2 regions of the Oceanobacillus picturae genome follow, and region 1 is predicted to be linked to the other one. Evidence: a T-box and tRNA genes for the amino acid it is inferred to sense, from the RefSeq annotation. Region 1 holds a T-box; the other holds one or more tRNA genes.
The links. A T-box is a leader RNA that pairs with one kind of tRNA and senses whether it is charged. The one in region 1 lies ahead of alaS (alanine--tRNA ligase), so its partner is inferred to be a tRNA-Ala.
Positions count from the first base shown of each region.

Region 2: it encodes a tRNA-Ala, which carries the amino acid that the T-box ahead of alaS (alanine--tRNA ligase) is inferred to sense. The anticodon was not compared.

Region 1 is NZ_CCAX010000001.1:220,759-226,509, forward strand. It holds gene recD2 (SF1B family DNA helicase RecD2) at 1-1,381, shown strand, start outside; gene BN988_RS01085 (hypothetical protein) at 1,448-1,636, shown strand; gene BN988_RS01090 (AI-2E family transporter) at 1,685-2,746, shown strand; T-box leader at 2,912-3,124, shown strand; gene alaS (alanine--tRNA ligase) at 3,178-5,751, shown strand, end outside.
Region 2 is NZ_CCAX010000002.1:165,647-171,397, reverse strand. It holds gene BN988_RS11905 (5'-nucleotidase C-terminal domain-containing protein) at 1-1,972, opposite strand, end outside; tRNA gene BN988_RS11900 (tRNA-Ala) at 2,206-2,278, shown strand; gene BN988_RS11895 (prolyl oligopeptidase family serine peptidase) at 2,428-4,449, shown strand; gene BN988_RS11890 (ABC transporter permease) at 4,603-5,313, opposite strand; gene BN988_RS11885 (ABC transporter ATP-binding protein) at 5,310-5,751, opposite strand, start outside.

The DNA.
Region 1 (5,751 bases):
TGAAGAGACAGATCATGAGACTCCAACTGCAGAATTAATGAAAATCATCGGATCGATGGAAGAAGAGGAAGTTTTGAGCTATGGGAAGGAACAGTTTGAAGCGATCAATCAGGCAATCCATTCCAAAATGATGATATTAACTGGTGGGCCAGGGACAGGAAAAACAACTGTTGTGAAAGGTATTTTAAATGCTTATGCCTCCATCCATAATCTCTCGTTAAACAAAGAGGACTACCAGGATCGCTCAGAGTATCCGTTTATTCTTACGGCACCAACTGGCCGTGCTGCAAAGCGTTTAACAGAATCAACTGGACTTCCTGCCGTTACCATTCATCGCTTGCTTGGCTGGGACGGAGTAAGCGGTTTTGAAAAAGGCGAAAGCGAACAACTTGATGGGAAGTTTCTAATTATCGATGAATTTTCTATGGTAGATATTTGGCTTGCAAACAGTTTGTTTAAAGCTATTCCTAAAGACATGCAGGTGTTAATCGTAGGGGACGAGGACCAGCTTCCTTCTGTCGGTCCTGGCCAAGTCCTTTCTGATTTACTTAGCAGTGGATACATTCCTTTTGTACGTCTAACCGAAGTTTACCGACAAAAAGAAGGATCAAAAATTATTCAGCTTGCCCACGAAATAAAAAATGACCAGGCGACCAACCTGGAAAATGATAAGGATTTTAGCTATATTTCTTGCTATGAGCCGCAGCTTCTAGACGTTATCGTAAAGATTTTTTCTAAGGCAATGGATAAAGGAATTGAAGTCCGTGATATTCAGGTGCTTGCACCAATGTATCGCTCACAGGCCGGCATAACGATGATTAACAAGGAACTTCAGAAATTGGTCAATCCAAAAACACCGCAAAAGCGAGAGGTACGTACACAGGATGCAGTATTTCGTGTAGGAGACAAAGTGATTCAGCTCGTTAACCAACCTGAAGATGGTGTATATAATGGTGACATTGGTGAGGTTGTAGCCATTTTTACGGAAGATGAAAACACAGATAATGTGGAACAACTTGTCATCGTCTATGATGAAAAAGAAGTGGTGTATGAAAGGAAAGACTACACAAATATTATGCATGCCTACTGTATTTCGATTCATAAATCACAAGGTAGTGAATTTCCGATCGTAATATTACCAGTAGTGTCTGCGTATAACCGAATGCTCCGCAAGAATTTATTATATACAGCAATTACCCGTAGCAAACAATCCCTAATTATTTGTGGGGAACAGCGTGCGTTCGTTCGCGGTATTGAAACAATGGATACAAATAAACGCTATTCAGCTTTAAAAGAACAACTGCAAGCACGACTTGAAAAACCATTAGATGTAAGTGAAGAACACGAAGAAGAGGATATTTCGCCTTATGACTTTATGTAATGTATAATTTGTTACAATTTGGGTAAGCCTAGCTTAATAAGTTTTATGTTAAAGGGGCTTGAGTTAATGCGTTGTCCGAATTGTAATGGCAGGGATATAGGTAAAATTGGCGTACAGCAATATTATTGTTGGACTTGTTTTATTGAAATGGCGGTCGTCAACGATGAGCTAAAAGTTCACCAAGTTGAAGCAGATGGCTCGCTTAGTTCGCTAGATGATCTTTTCTCTCAAGAAGAAAGAAAAATACAATGGTAGTCACCTGAAGCATTAAACGAAGTATGTAGTATGCGAGGGGGACGGACTATGTTCAAAGACAGGAAGGGATTGACTATTCTCTACTGGTTAATCTTTGGTATTTTTCTTTTTTTATTTGTTTATTTAATGATAAAGCTGTTCCCATTTTACGGAGCTGTATTTTCTTTTCTATGGCATTTATTAGCCCCTTTTATCATTGCTTGTTTCATTGCGTACTTGCTTTACCCTGTCATAAATCGAATTCACAGCTTAGGTATTCCAAGAAGCTTGGCAATTTTACTCATTTACTTATTATTCTTCGGAGGTGTGGGTTACTTAGTCTATCGTATTTTTCCAGTTATGTTAATCCAAATCAGGGACCTAAATGAACAGCTTCCACAATTTATTAGTATGTACGAAAAACTTATCTATCGAATGTATGAATATACTTCCTTCTTACCTGAAACGGTCCATGATAAAATTGATGAACTTATTATTCGACTCGAAGGTTTTGTGAATGGTTTGCTTTCAAATATAATAGAAAGTACGACAAAGATATTCGATATGATTGTCGTCATAACGGTTATTCCGGTCCTTGTATTCTATTTTCTCAAGGATGATACCAAAATTAAATCCTATATTAAAAGATATATTCCGGAAAAGTATAAGCCAAGGACAGGTAAAATGGTAAGAGCGGTAGATGAAACAATTGGTAATTATATTCGAGGTCAGTTAATTGTTTGTCTATTTGTGAGCATAACCTCTTTTATTTTATTTCAATTACTTGGTTTGCAGTATGCCCTTCTCTTAGCACTCATTATGGGGATTACAAATATCATACCTTATTTTGGCCCTATCATTGGGGCAGTTCCTGCCGTAGCAATCGCGTTAACAATGTCAGGAAAAATGGTTTTATTTGTTATCCTATCGGTGTTTGTAATGCAGTTAATTGAAAGTAATCTACTTGCTCCTTATATTGTTGGAAAAAGCATAAATATGCACCCTATTGCCATTATATTTGCATTATTACTTGGCGGACAGCTGTTTGGTGTATTTGGTATGATCCTTGCTGTACCTGTCTTTACTACGTCCAAGGTCATCATAAAGCATTTGCTTCATACAGAGCATTAACTTAGGTGGTTTAATAGAGTTTTAGTGGAATGCGGCAAGAGGTTATCAATTCTTGCCGTTACCCTTTTACCCGACGTCTCGGCTTTTTCTTGACATTGGCTAGAATGTTTTCTATAATATCGCTGAACTATAATAAAAAACTGTGCATAGTTTAATAACAATAAAACCAATACGTAGAAGGTTCCAAGTACATGAGAGTCGATTGATAAGAGAGGGTTTTCCTTGGCTGAAAGAAAACCTGAATAGAGACGCATGGAATGCTAAACCAGAGTGCGGTTAATCCCCGTCGGTTTCATACCGTTACCATGATCAAGTGATGAATAAGTCTTATACTTATTTGTAATTAGGGTGGTACCGCGAACGAAACTCGTCCCTGCATTGTGCAGAGAGGGGTTTTTTTGTTTTCTATAAAACATATAGGAGGTATATGGATGAAACAGTTAACATCTGCAGAAGTAAGGCAAATGTATATCGATTTTTTTAAGGGAAAAGGACATCGCGTAGAACCAAGTGCATCACTCGTTCCACAAGAGGATCCGACATTGCTATGGATTAATAGTGGGGTAGCTACACTGAAAAAATATTTTGATGGTAGGGTGATCCCCGATAATCCACGACTTGTAAATGCCCAAAAATCTATCCGAACCAATGATATCGAAAATGTTGGTTTCACAGCAAGACACCATACATTTTTTGAAATGCTGGGTAATTTCTCAATAGGGGATTATTTTAAAAAAGAGGCAATTGAGTGGGCATGGGAATTTTTAACGAGCAGTAAATGGATTGGATTTGATCCAGCATTGCTTTCTGTTACTGTTCATCCAGAAGATGATGAAGCATTTGATATTTGGTTACATGACATAAAGATTCCAGAAGAACGCATCATTCGTTTAGAGGAAAATTTCTGGGATATTGGGGAGGGCCCAAGTGGTCCAAACACAGAGATCTTCTATGATAGAGGAGAGAAATACGGGAATGATCCCAATGACCCTGAACTGTATCCTGGTGGAGAAAATGATCGCTATTTAGAAATATGGAATTTAGTGTTCTCACAGTTTAACCATAATCCAGATGATACGTACACGCCATTACCTAAGAAAAACATTGATACAGGTATGGGACTAGAAAGAATGGTTTCGGTTATCCAGGATGTTCCTACTAACTTTGAAACAGATTTGTTTATGCCTATTATCCAGAAAACCGAAGAACTTGCGAACACCAAGTATGGAAAGACAAAGACAGGGGATACAGCATTTAAAGTGATTGCCGACCACGTCCGTACAGTTAGCTTTGCAATAGGCGATGGAGCAGTTCCTTCAAATGAAGGGAGAGGCTATGTTCTTAGAAGACTATTACGTCGTGCCGTACGATTTGCTAAAGAGATCGGCATAGAAAAACCATTTATGTTCGGACTTGTCGAAACAGTAGGCAACATCATGAAGGAGTTTTATCCAGAAGTGTTAAAACAACGTGAACTGATTGAGAATATCATTAAAGTTGAGGAAACACGTTTCCACGAAACCTTAAATGATGGCTTAGAGATTTTGAGCACGATCATTAAAAAAGAAAAAACAAAGGGTAGCAATGTCTTTCCAGGGGTGGAAGTCTTCCGTCTTTATGACACGTACGGTTTTCCTAAAGAATTAACGGAAGAGTACGTGGAAGAACAAGGATTTACGATCGACCTTGAAGGCTTTGAAAAAGAAATGAAGAAACAGCGTGAACGTGCAAGGAATGCCCGTCAAAAAGTAGATTCTATGCAGGTTCAAGATAGTCTTTTAGGAGATATAGACGTAGACAGTGAATTTGTCGGCTATAACGAGCTGGAAAAAGAAACAAAACTTGCTGCCATTATTAATGAAAATGAAAGAACAGATGTAGCAAAAGAGGGCGAGGAAGTCTTTTTACTACTTGATCGCACCCCATTTTATGCCGAAAGTGGTGGACAGGTAGCGGATAAAGGCTGGCTCTATTCAGAAAAAGGGACTGCTTATGTAAAGGATGTTCAAAAAGCGCCAAAAGGGCAGCATGTTCACCATGTAACAGTAACCGAAGGAGAGCTTCGTACTGGGGATAACCTCAAAGCGAAAATAGATAATCCGTTTAGAGCGGCAGTCGTGAAAAACCATACTGCAACACACTTGCTACACCAAGCATTGAAGGATGTACTAGGTGATCATGTTAATCAAGCTGGTTCCCTTGTGAGTCCAGATCGACTGCGCTTTGACTTTTCTCATTTTAACGCAGTGACAGATGAAGAATTACAGCAAATTGAAACAATTGTAAATGAAAAAATATGGGAATCTATGCCGGTTAAGATTGAGACGATGCAGAAGGACGAAGCCAAAGAAATGGGGGCAATGGCCCTGTTTGGTGAGAAATATGGTGATGTTGTCAGGGTTGTACAAATGGAAGACTATAGTATTGAACTTTGCGGTGGCTGTCATGTTTCCAATACGTCAGAGATTGGTCTGTTTAAGATCAGCTCAGAAAGTGGGATTGGGGCAGGAACAAGAAGAATTGAAGCAGTTACGAGCAAGCATGCTTACACATTCCTGAATAGTAAGCTGCATGTATTACGAGAGGCTGCAAGTCAAGTGAAATCAACAGATGAAAACGTTCCAGAGCGTATTAATGGTCTATTCCAGGAAATTCGCACACTACAGAAGGAAAATGAATCATTGAACGCGAAACTTTCCAATGTAGAGGCTTCTTCCATTTTAGATAAAGTAGAAAAAAGCCAAGATATCCCGTTTCTTGCTCAAAAAGTAAATGTAAAAGATATGAACCAGTTACGGAACATGGTTGATGAATTAAAACAAAAACTAGGATCTGGTGTCATTTTATTAGCAGCAGAAAATAATGGAAAAGTGCAACTAGCTTCAGGTGTTTCCAAAGATTTAATTGAACGTGGCTTACAGGCTGGACAACTTATCAAGTTAGCAGCTGGAATTTGTGGCGGTGGTGGCGGTGGCCGCCCAGATATGGCACAAGCAGGTGGAAAA
Region 2 (5,751 bases), on a different contig from region 1:
CATCTGGGTCTAGCTCGTACTGCTGGTCTATTTTTCCGTGAAGGTCATTCATGCTTAACAATTGCACGTGCAGATTATCTTCATTCGGTTCTTCTTCTCCAGCAGGCGTATAGCCATAGGACTCCGCTTCTGATTCACTTGAGAAGAATACACGGTATTCAACAGGGACATCAGCCCACTTTTCTGGCACGACGTACTTATCTGTATTTGAGTTCCCTACATATCTTAGAAAACCCTTTTCGTCATCATTAGCACGGAAGGCAAACGGAAGCTCAAGTAATGGATCCTCTGGATTCCAAATACCTAACCCTGCATCCTTCGCTTCTTTTACCGCATTCTGGTATATTGGGTATGCTTCTTCATTAAATGGTGGGATAAAGTAAGTAGAAGCGTAGCCTTCTTCCACCATTTTAAGATTAACATTCGTACCATCTTCTGTGATAACTTCTGCAAGCAAACGTCCGTAATCATCTGTTGCTTCTTCACCAACTTTAATTGTAACCGTATCGCCAGGCTCAATTAATGTCTTCATGTATGCTGTTGCTGCATCCCCATGTTTCTTTTGGTTTTCATTAATTTCATTACGTGTTGGATCATCATTATGAGCGGCATATGTTTCTGGTGTATCCATGTTTAAAAATCGCACTCTGTCCCCACCAAGAACCGTCTCATTAATACGAATTGTATCCCCATCCGTAACATAATCTACTGTTGCCTCATACTCTCCAGCTGCTGAAGGAGGCTCAGGCTGGTTCTCCGCTAATACGAAATCATCTTGTTCTGTTGGGATAAGCTGGTAGCTATTGTATTGACTCACAATCGCTGTAACGTCATACCATTTGCCTTCTTCTATTTGCGAGACATCTAGAGCATTCTCCATTACGCGCAATGTAGTTGAATTCAAATCCTCGTCTATAAACGAAATATTGTACCCGCCACCCGCTGGAGATCCTGGTATGGATGAGATATAACCATTCACTTGAACAAGTTCCCCTTCAAAAGCCTCTGCATCATCACCCTGAAGCTCTTTTATGGAAAGCGACTGTGCATTAGGTATTGCTTGTCCTTCTGCAATGATATCAATTGTATCTGGTAAAACTTCCTTTAAACCGTTATAAGTATCTAATTCCCCAATTACTTTAACTCTTGTTCCTTTTTCCAATTCTTCTAAATCGCCTTGTTCGTATTTAAATATGTTGATTCCGCCTGTTTCATCTTGAATGTATGTAGTAAACTGGTTGCCGTTACTAACGGAATTAGAATTTACTGTAATAACTCCTTCTACTTCCACCCGCGTTCCATCACTTAATCCTCTAGCATCTGCAACGGAAACTGTTTGTGGAACTTCAGGGTCTGTTGGCGGGTCTCCTGGATCTGTTGGTGGCTCTTCAGGACTTTCTCCACCTCCAATGTGGCTTCCTAATGATGAGAAAGTGTCTTGTTCATACACTTCCCAATCCTCAGCATTGTAGGTTGCGGATGGTGATGCGATCGATTGATGTCGTACTAGTGTCTGATCTTTACCGAAATCCGCATCATTTCCAATGTCTCCAACAACGTCAATTACTTCTTCATCTTTCAACAGAGCGACTGCATCATTTCCATTGAAATTGACGACAGAAGAATTTGTGAGGTCAGCTTCAGACTGAATTTCATTTCCAGCCTCAGCATGCGCTATCACGTAAACTTCACCACTCTCTAATGTTGCATCTAAGTTGAGAGTATTACCAGCAGTTCCCCCCCCATTGCTATACAATGCGAGTTGATAGTTTGCTAGATTAACATCAGTTCCCGTACCGTTATAAAGTTCGATGGCTTTGTTATAAGAACTACCTTCTACGTACTCTGAAATAAGTAATTCATCTGTGGTTGTCTCTGCTGCCGCAACGTTAATAACCGGTACAAAATTTGTAAAAATTAACGTGAAAATGAGAAAAACAGAGAAAGACTTTTTCCTAAACAGATTTTGCATGAAGACCCTCCAGTAAATTTAGTATTATGCCATAAGTTGACACATTTCTAATATGGCATAACAGTTTGTAATAATCTATCGCATTTTAGTTAAGTTTATGTAAATTCAGAACTATTGAACTATAAATGACGAAAAACAGTTCTATGTAACCAATCAAAACATATCCCCTGTGATATGACTTATTTTTAATACTTGAAAAATAAGTTAGGACAAAGTATAATATTTACTTGTCCGGGGCATTAGCTCAGCTGGGAGAGCGCTTCGCTGGCAGCGAAGAGGTCAGCGGTTCGAGCCCGCTATGCTCCATAATAGAAAAGGTAAAAGGTCAGCAGAAATTCTGCTGGCCTTTTTTGTTCCCCTCACCGAGATTTAAAAGGCAGATAAGGCTTAACTAAGAAGGATTCCCGTCTTTTTTGTCGAATGTAGCTAGATAAGAACAAGAGGGGGATCTACAGATGACAAAGGTAAAAAAAGATAGTATCGTGGAAGATTTTCATGGAACAAAGGTTAGTGACCCATACCGTTGGCTAGAGAATCCTGATTCAACTGACTCGATTGAATGGAGCAACCAACTTGGAAAAGAGTGTGCAGATTACTTCACGACAGCACCTAGTCAGCATACTGACAAAGAAAAACTTGAGGCGTTATTTCACTATACAAAGCATTTTGTGCCAGAAAAAGTAAAGGGAACCCTTTTTTATCAACGTAATGAAGGGCTACAAAATCAAGCTGTTTTATATAAAGAAAAAAATGGACAGGAATCCATCGTTATTGATCCGAATAGACTGAGCGAGGATGGAACGGTAGCGATGACCAATTATGCCATTAGTTACTCAGGGCAATATATAAGCTTTGCTACTTCAACTCATGGAAGTGACTGGCAAGAAATACATGCCATTGATGTAGCAAACAATGAAAAACTAGAGGATCACATTCAGCATGTGAAATTCTCGAGCATTGCCTGGTCTCCTGATGATAGTGGATTTTATTACAGCCGATTCCCAGAGCCGGGCACAGTCTCCCCAGAGGATGAGAGTAATTTCAACACTGTATATTTCCATAAGCTAGGGACCAAACAACAAGATGACATCCTTGTACATGAACAGCCAGAAGATAAGGAATTAATGTTTTCTGCATTTATTAGCGATGATAAGAAATATATTGGTTTATACGTAAACGAAGGTACTGCCACAGAGAATAGAATCTATATTAAACCAATTAATTCTGAGGATGCTTTTATTAAATTTCTAGATCAACAAGATGCAGAGTATAGCTATATCACAAACGAAGGAAGCCTATTCTATTTTCAAACGAACCACCTGGCACCAATGGGAAGGGTCGTGGCCATTGATATAAATGCCCCTCAAAAAGAGAACTGGAAAGAAGTCATTTCCGAGCAGCAAGGCGTTCTAGAATATGTAGTAGCGTTAAACGAGACCCTAGTAGTCGCAGTCCAGCAGGATGCTCATCATCAACTTCATCTCTTCAGTAAAGATGGTGTGTATAAACATGAAATTGAGTTGCCGATACTAGGCTCACTTACCGATATTTCGCGGAACAAAGAGGAAGACATTTTATACTTTGGTCTTACTTCCTTCTTAAACCCAACGACAGTTTATTCATACCATGTAGGAAGTAATGAATTAGACGTGGTAGCAGAGTCCGAAATGACTGTAGATACAGACCCATTTAAAACAGTTCAAGTCTTTTACCCATCTAAAGACGGAACGAAAGTGCCTATGTTTATCACCTATCGTAAAGATCTTGAGCTCAATGGTCAAAATCCCGTTTTGCTTTATGGGTATGGCGGCTTCAATGTTAGTATGACTCCGTCCTTTAACCCAGCTGTTCTCCGCTGGCTAGAAAAAGGTGGCGTTTATGCTGTTGCCAACCTTCGCGGCGGGACAGAGTACGGGGAAGCATGGCATAAAGCTGGAATGCTGGAGAACAAACAAAACGTCTTCGATGACTTCATCGCGGCAGGAGAATGGCTAATTACCAATAATTATACCCGTAAAGAAAAGCTATCGATTATGGGGGGATCAAATGGCGGCCTGCTTGTTGCTGCGTGTATGGTACAACGTCCAGATTTGTTTGGTGCAGTCATTTGCCGTGTTCCCGTAATTGATATGCTACGTTACCATAAATTCACCATTGGTCGCTACTGGATTCCAGAGTATGGTAGTGCTGACAACGCTGAACACTTCCCATTTCTCTATGCTTATTCCCCACTCCACAATGTGGAAGCGGGAATAAAATATCCTCCATTATTAATCGCAACGGCGGAAAGTGATGACAGGGTTGTTCCAGCCCATGCGAAAAAATTTGCTGCAACATTAAAGGAAAAAGCGCATGAGGATTCTACTATTGTCCTACGCTTAGAATCCAAAGCCGGACATGGACTTGGAAAACCAACATCCAAAATTATTGAAGAATGGGTCAACTTCTACGCATTTTTAGATAAAGAACTAAAATAGAGTCAGATATACCAAAACACCGAAAAATCATCACGATTTCGAAATAAATCTGATGTTTTTCGGTGTTTTTATACCAATTCGTTATATCGAGCACCAGAGATAAAGACTAGGTTACACCCCTGCAGTGCTTCGCGTGTTAAAACATTACATCCATTAAGCTTCCATTTCCTTTTTCTTATAAACGACAACTGTTAAGATACTTGCTACTACAATCCAGGCTAGAATGATAGCAAAGTTGCTCCATAAGTCGGCAAACATAGCGCCTGCTTCTACTTCTTTTGCTAGTTCGACCAGTTGAACGTTCGGCAAAAATTCAATAAAAGTAAGAATTGGATACTCCTCGATTAGCGTTAGAAATAAAGAGCCAAAAGAAAATATAAACATAACAGGTAATGTTACGACAGATGCTTCCACAACAGATTTTGTCAGAAGTCCCATTAAGGTTCCTAATGCTATATAGAAGAAGCAAGAGATTAGAATTGCTCCCCCGACTATCAAGTAATTGGCTGGTTCATACCCTGTTAAATAGGCACAAACTAAAACTGTTAACACAGTTATAACAAATGTAACCAGACTTTTCCCGCCCAGAATCTCTGGTAATGTAGCTGGTGAGAGCATTAATCCACGCAACGTGTTTTTTTCCTTTTCCTCTGCAATGATGGCACTCTGAACAAAAACCCCTATTGCCGCAAAACTTAAATTAATAATTAAATAGTGCATATCAATCGTTACTTCGTCCATTCTACCGTAGAAAAGTGCCAGCAATAGCGGCATAAGCATCGTAGTTGTAATAAACATATTTTTGGATAAGTCCCTTACATCCTTTTGAAAAATGGCATACATTCGCTTCATTGAAAACGTCATACTAATTCCCTCCCTGTAACTTCCACAAAAATATCTCCTAATGTTGGCTCATTTGAATGAATGGAAACGACCTTTCCGGATGCCAACCGTTCATAAATTTCTTTTGCTCCCTCTTGTCCGCCGGGAAGCGTGATGTTACTCCCATCTTGCAATTCTAGTAAAACGGTGTTTTCCGCGAATTGTCTGCGCAGTGCTTTGGGTTCATCTAGAAGCTGTATCTTACCTTTGTTAAGAAAGGCAACGCGATCACAAAGGCTCTCTGCCTCACTCATGTCATGGGTTGTTAGAAAAATGGTGGTTCCTTTTCGGTTTAATTCGCGAAGTCCTTGATGAATATGCTTAGAGTTAGCCGGATCCAGCGCAGAGGTTGGTTCATCAAGAAATAACAGCTCAGGCTCATGAAGCAAAGCCCTAGCTAATGTCACACGCTGAATCATT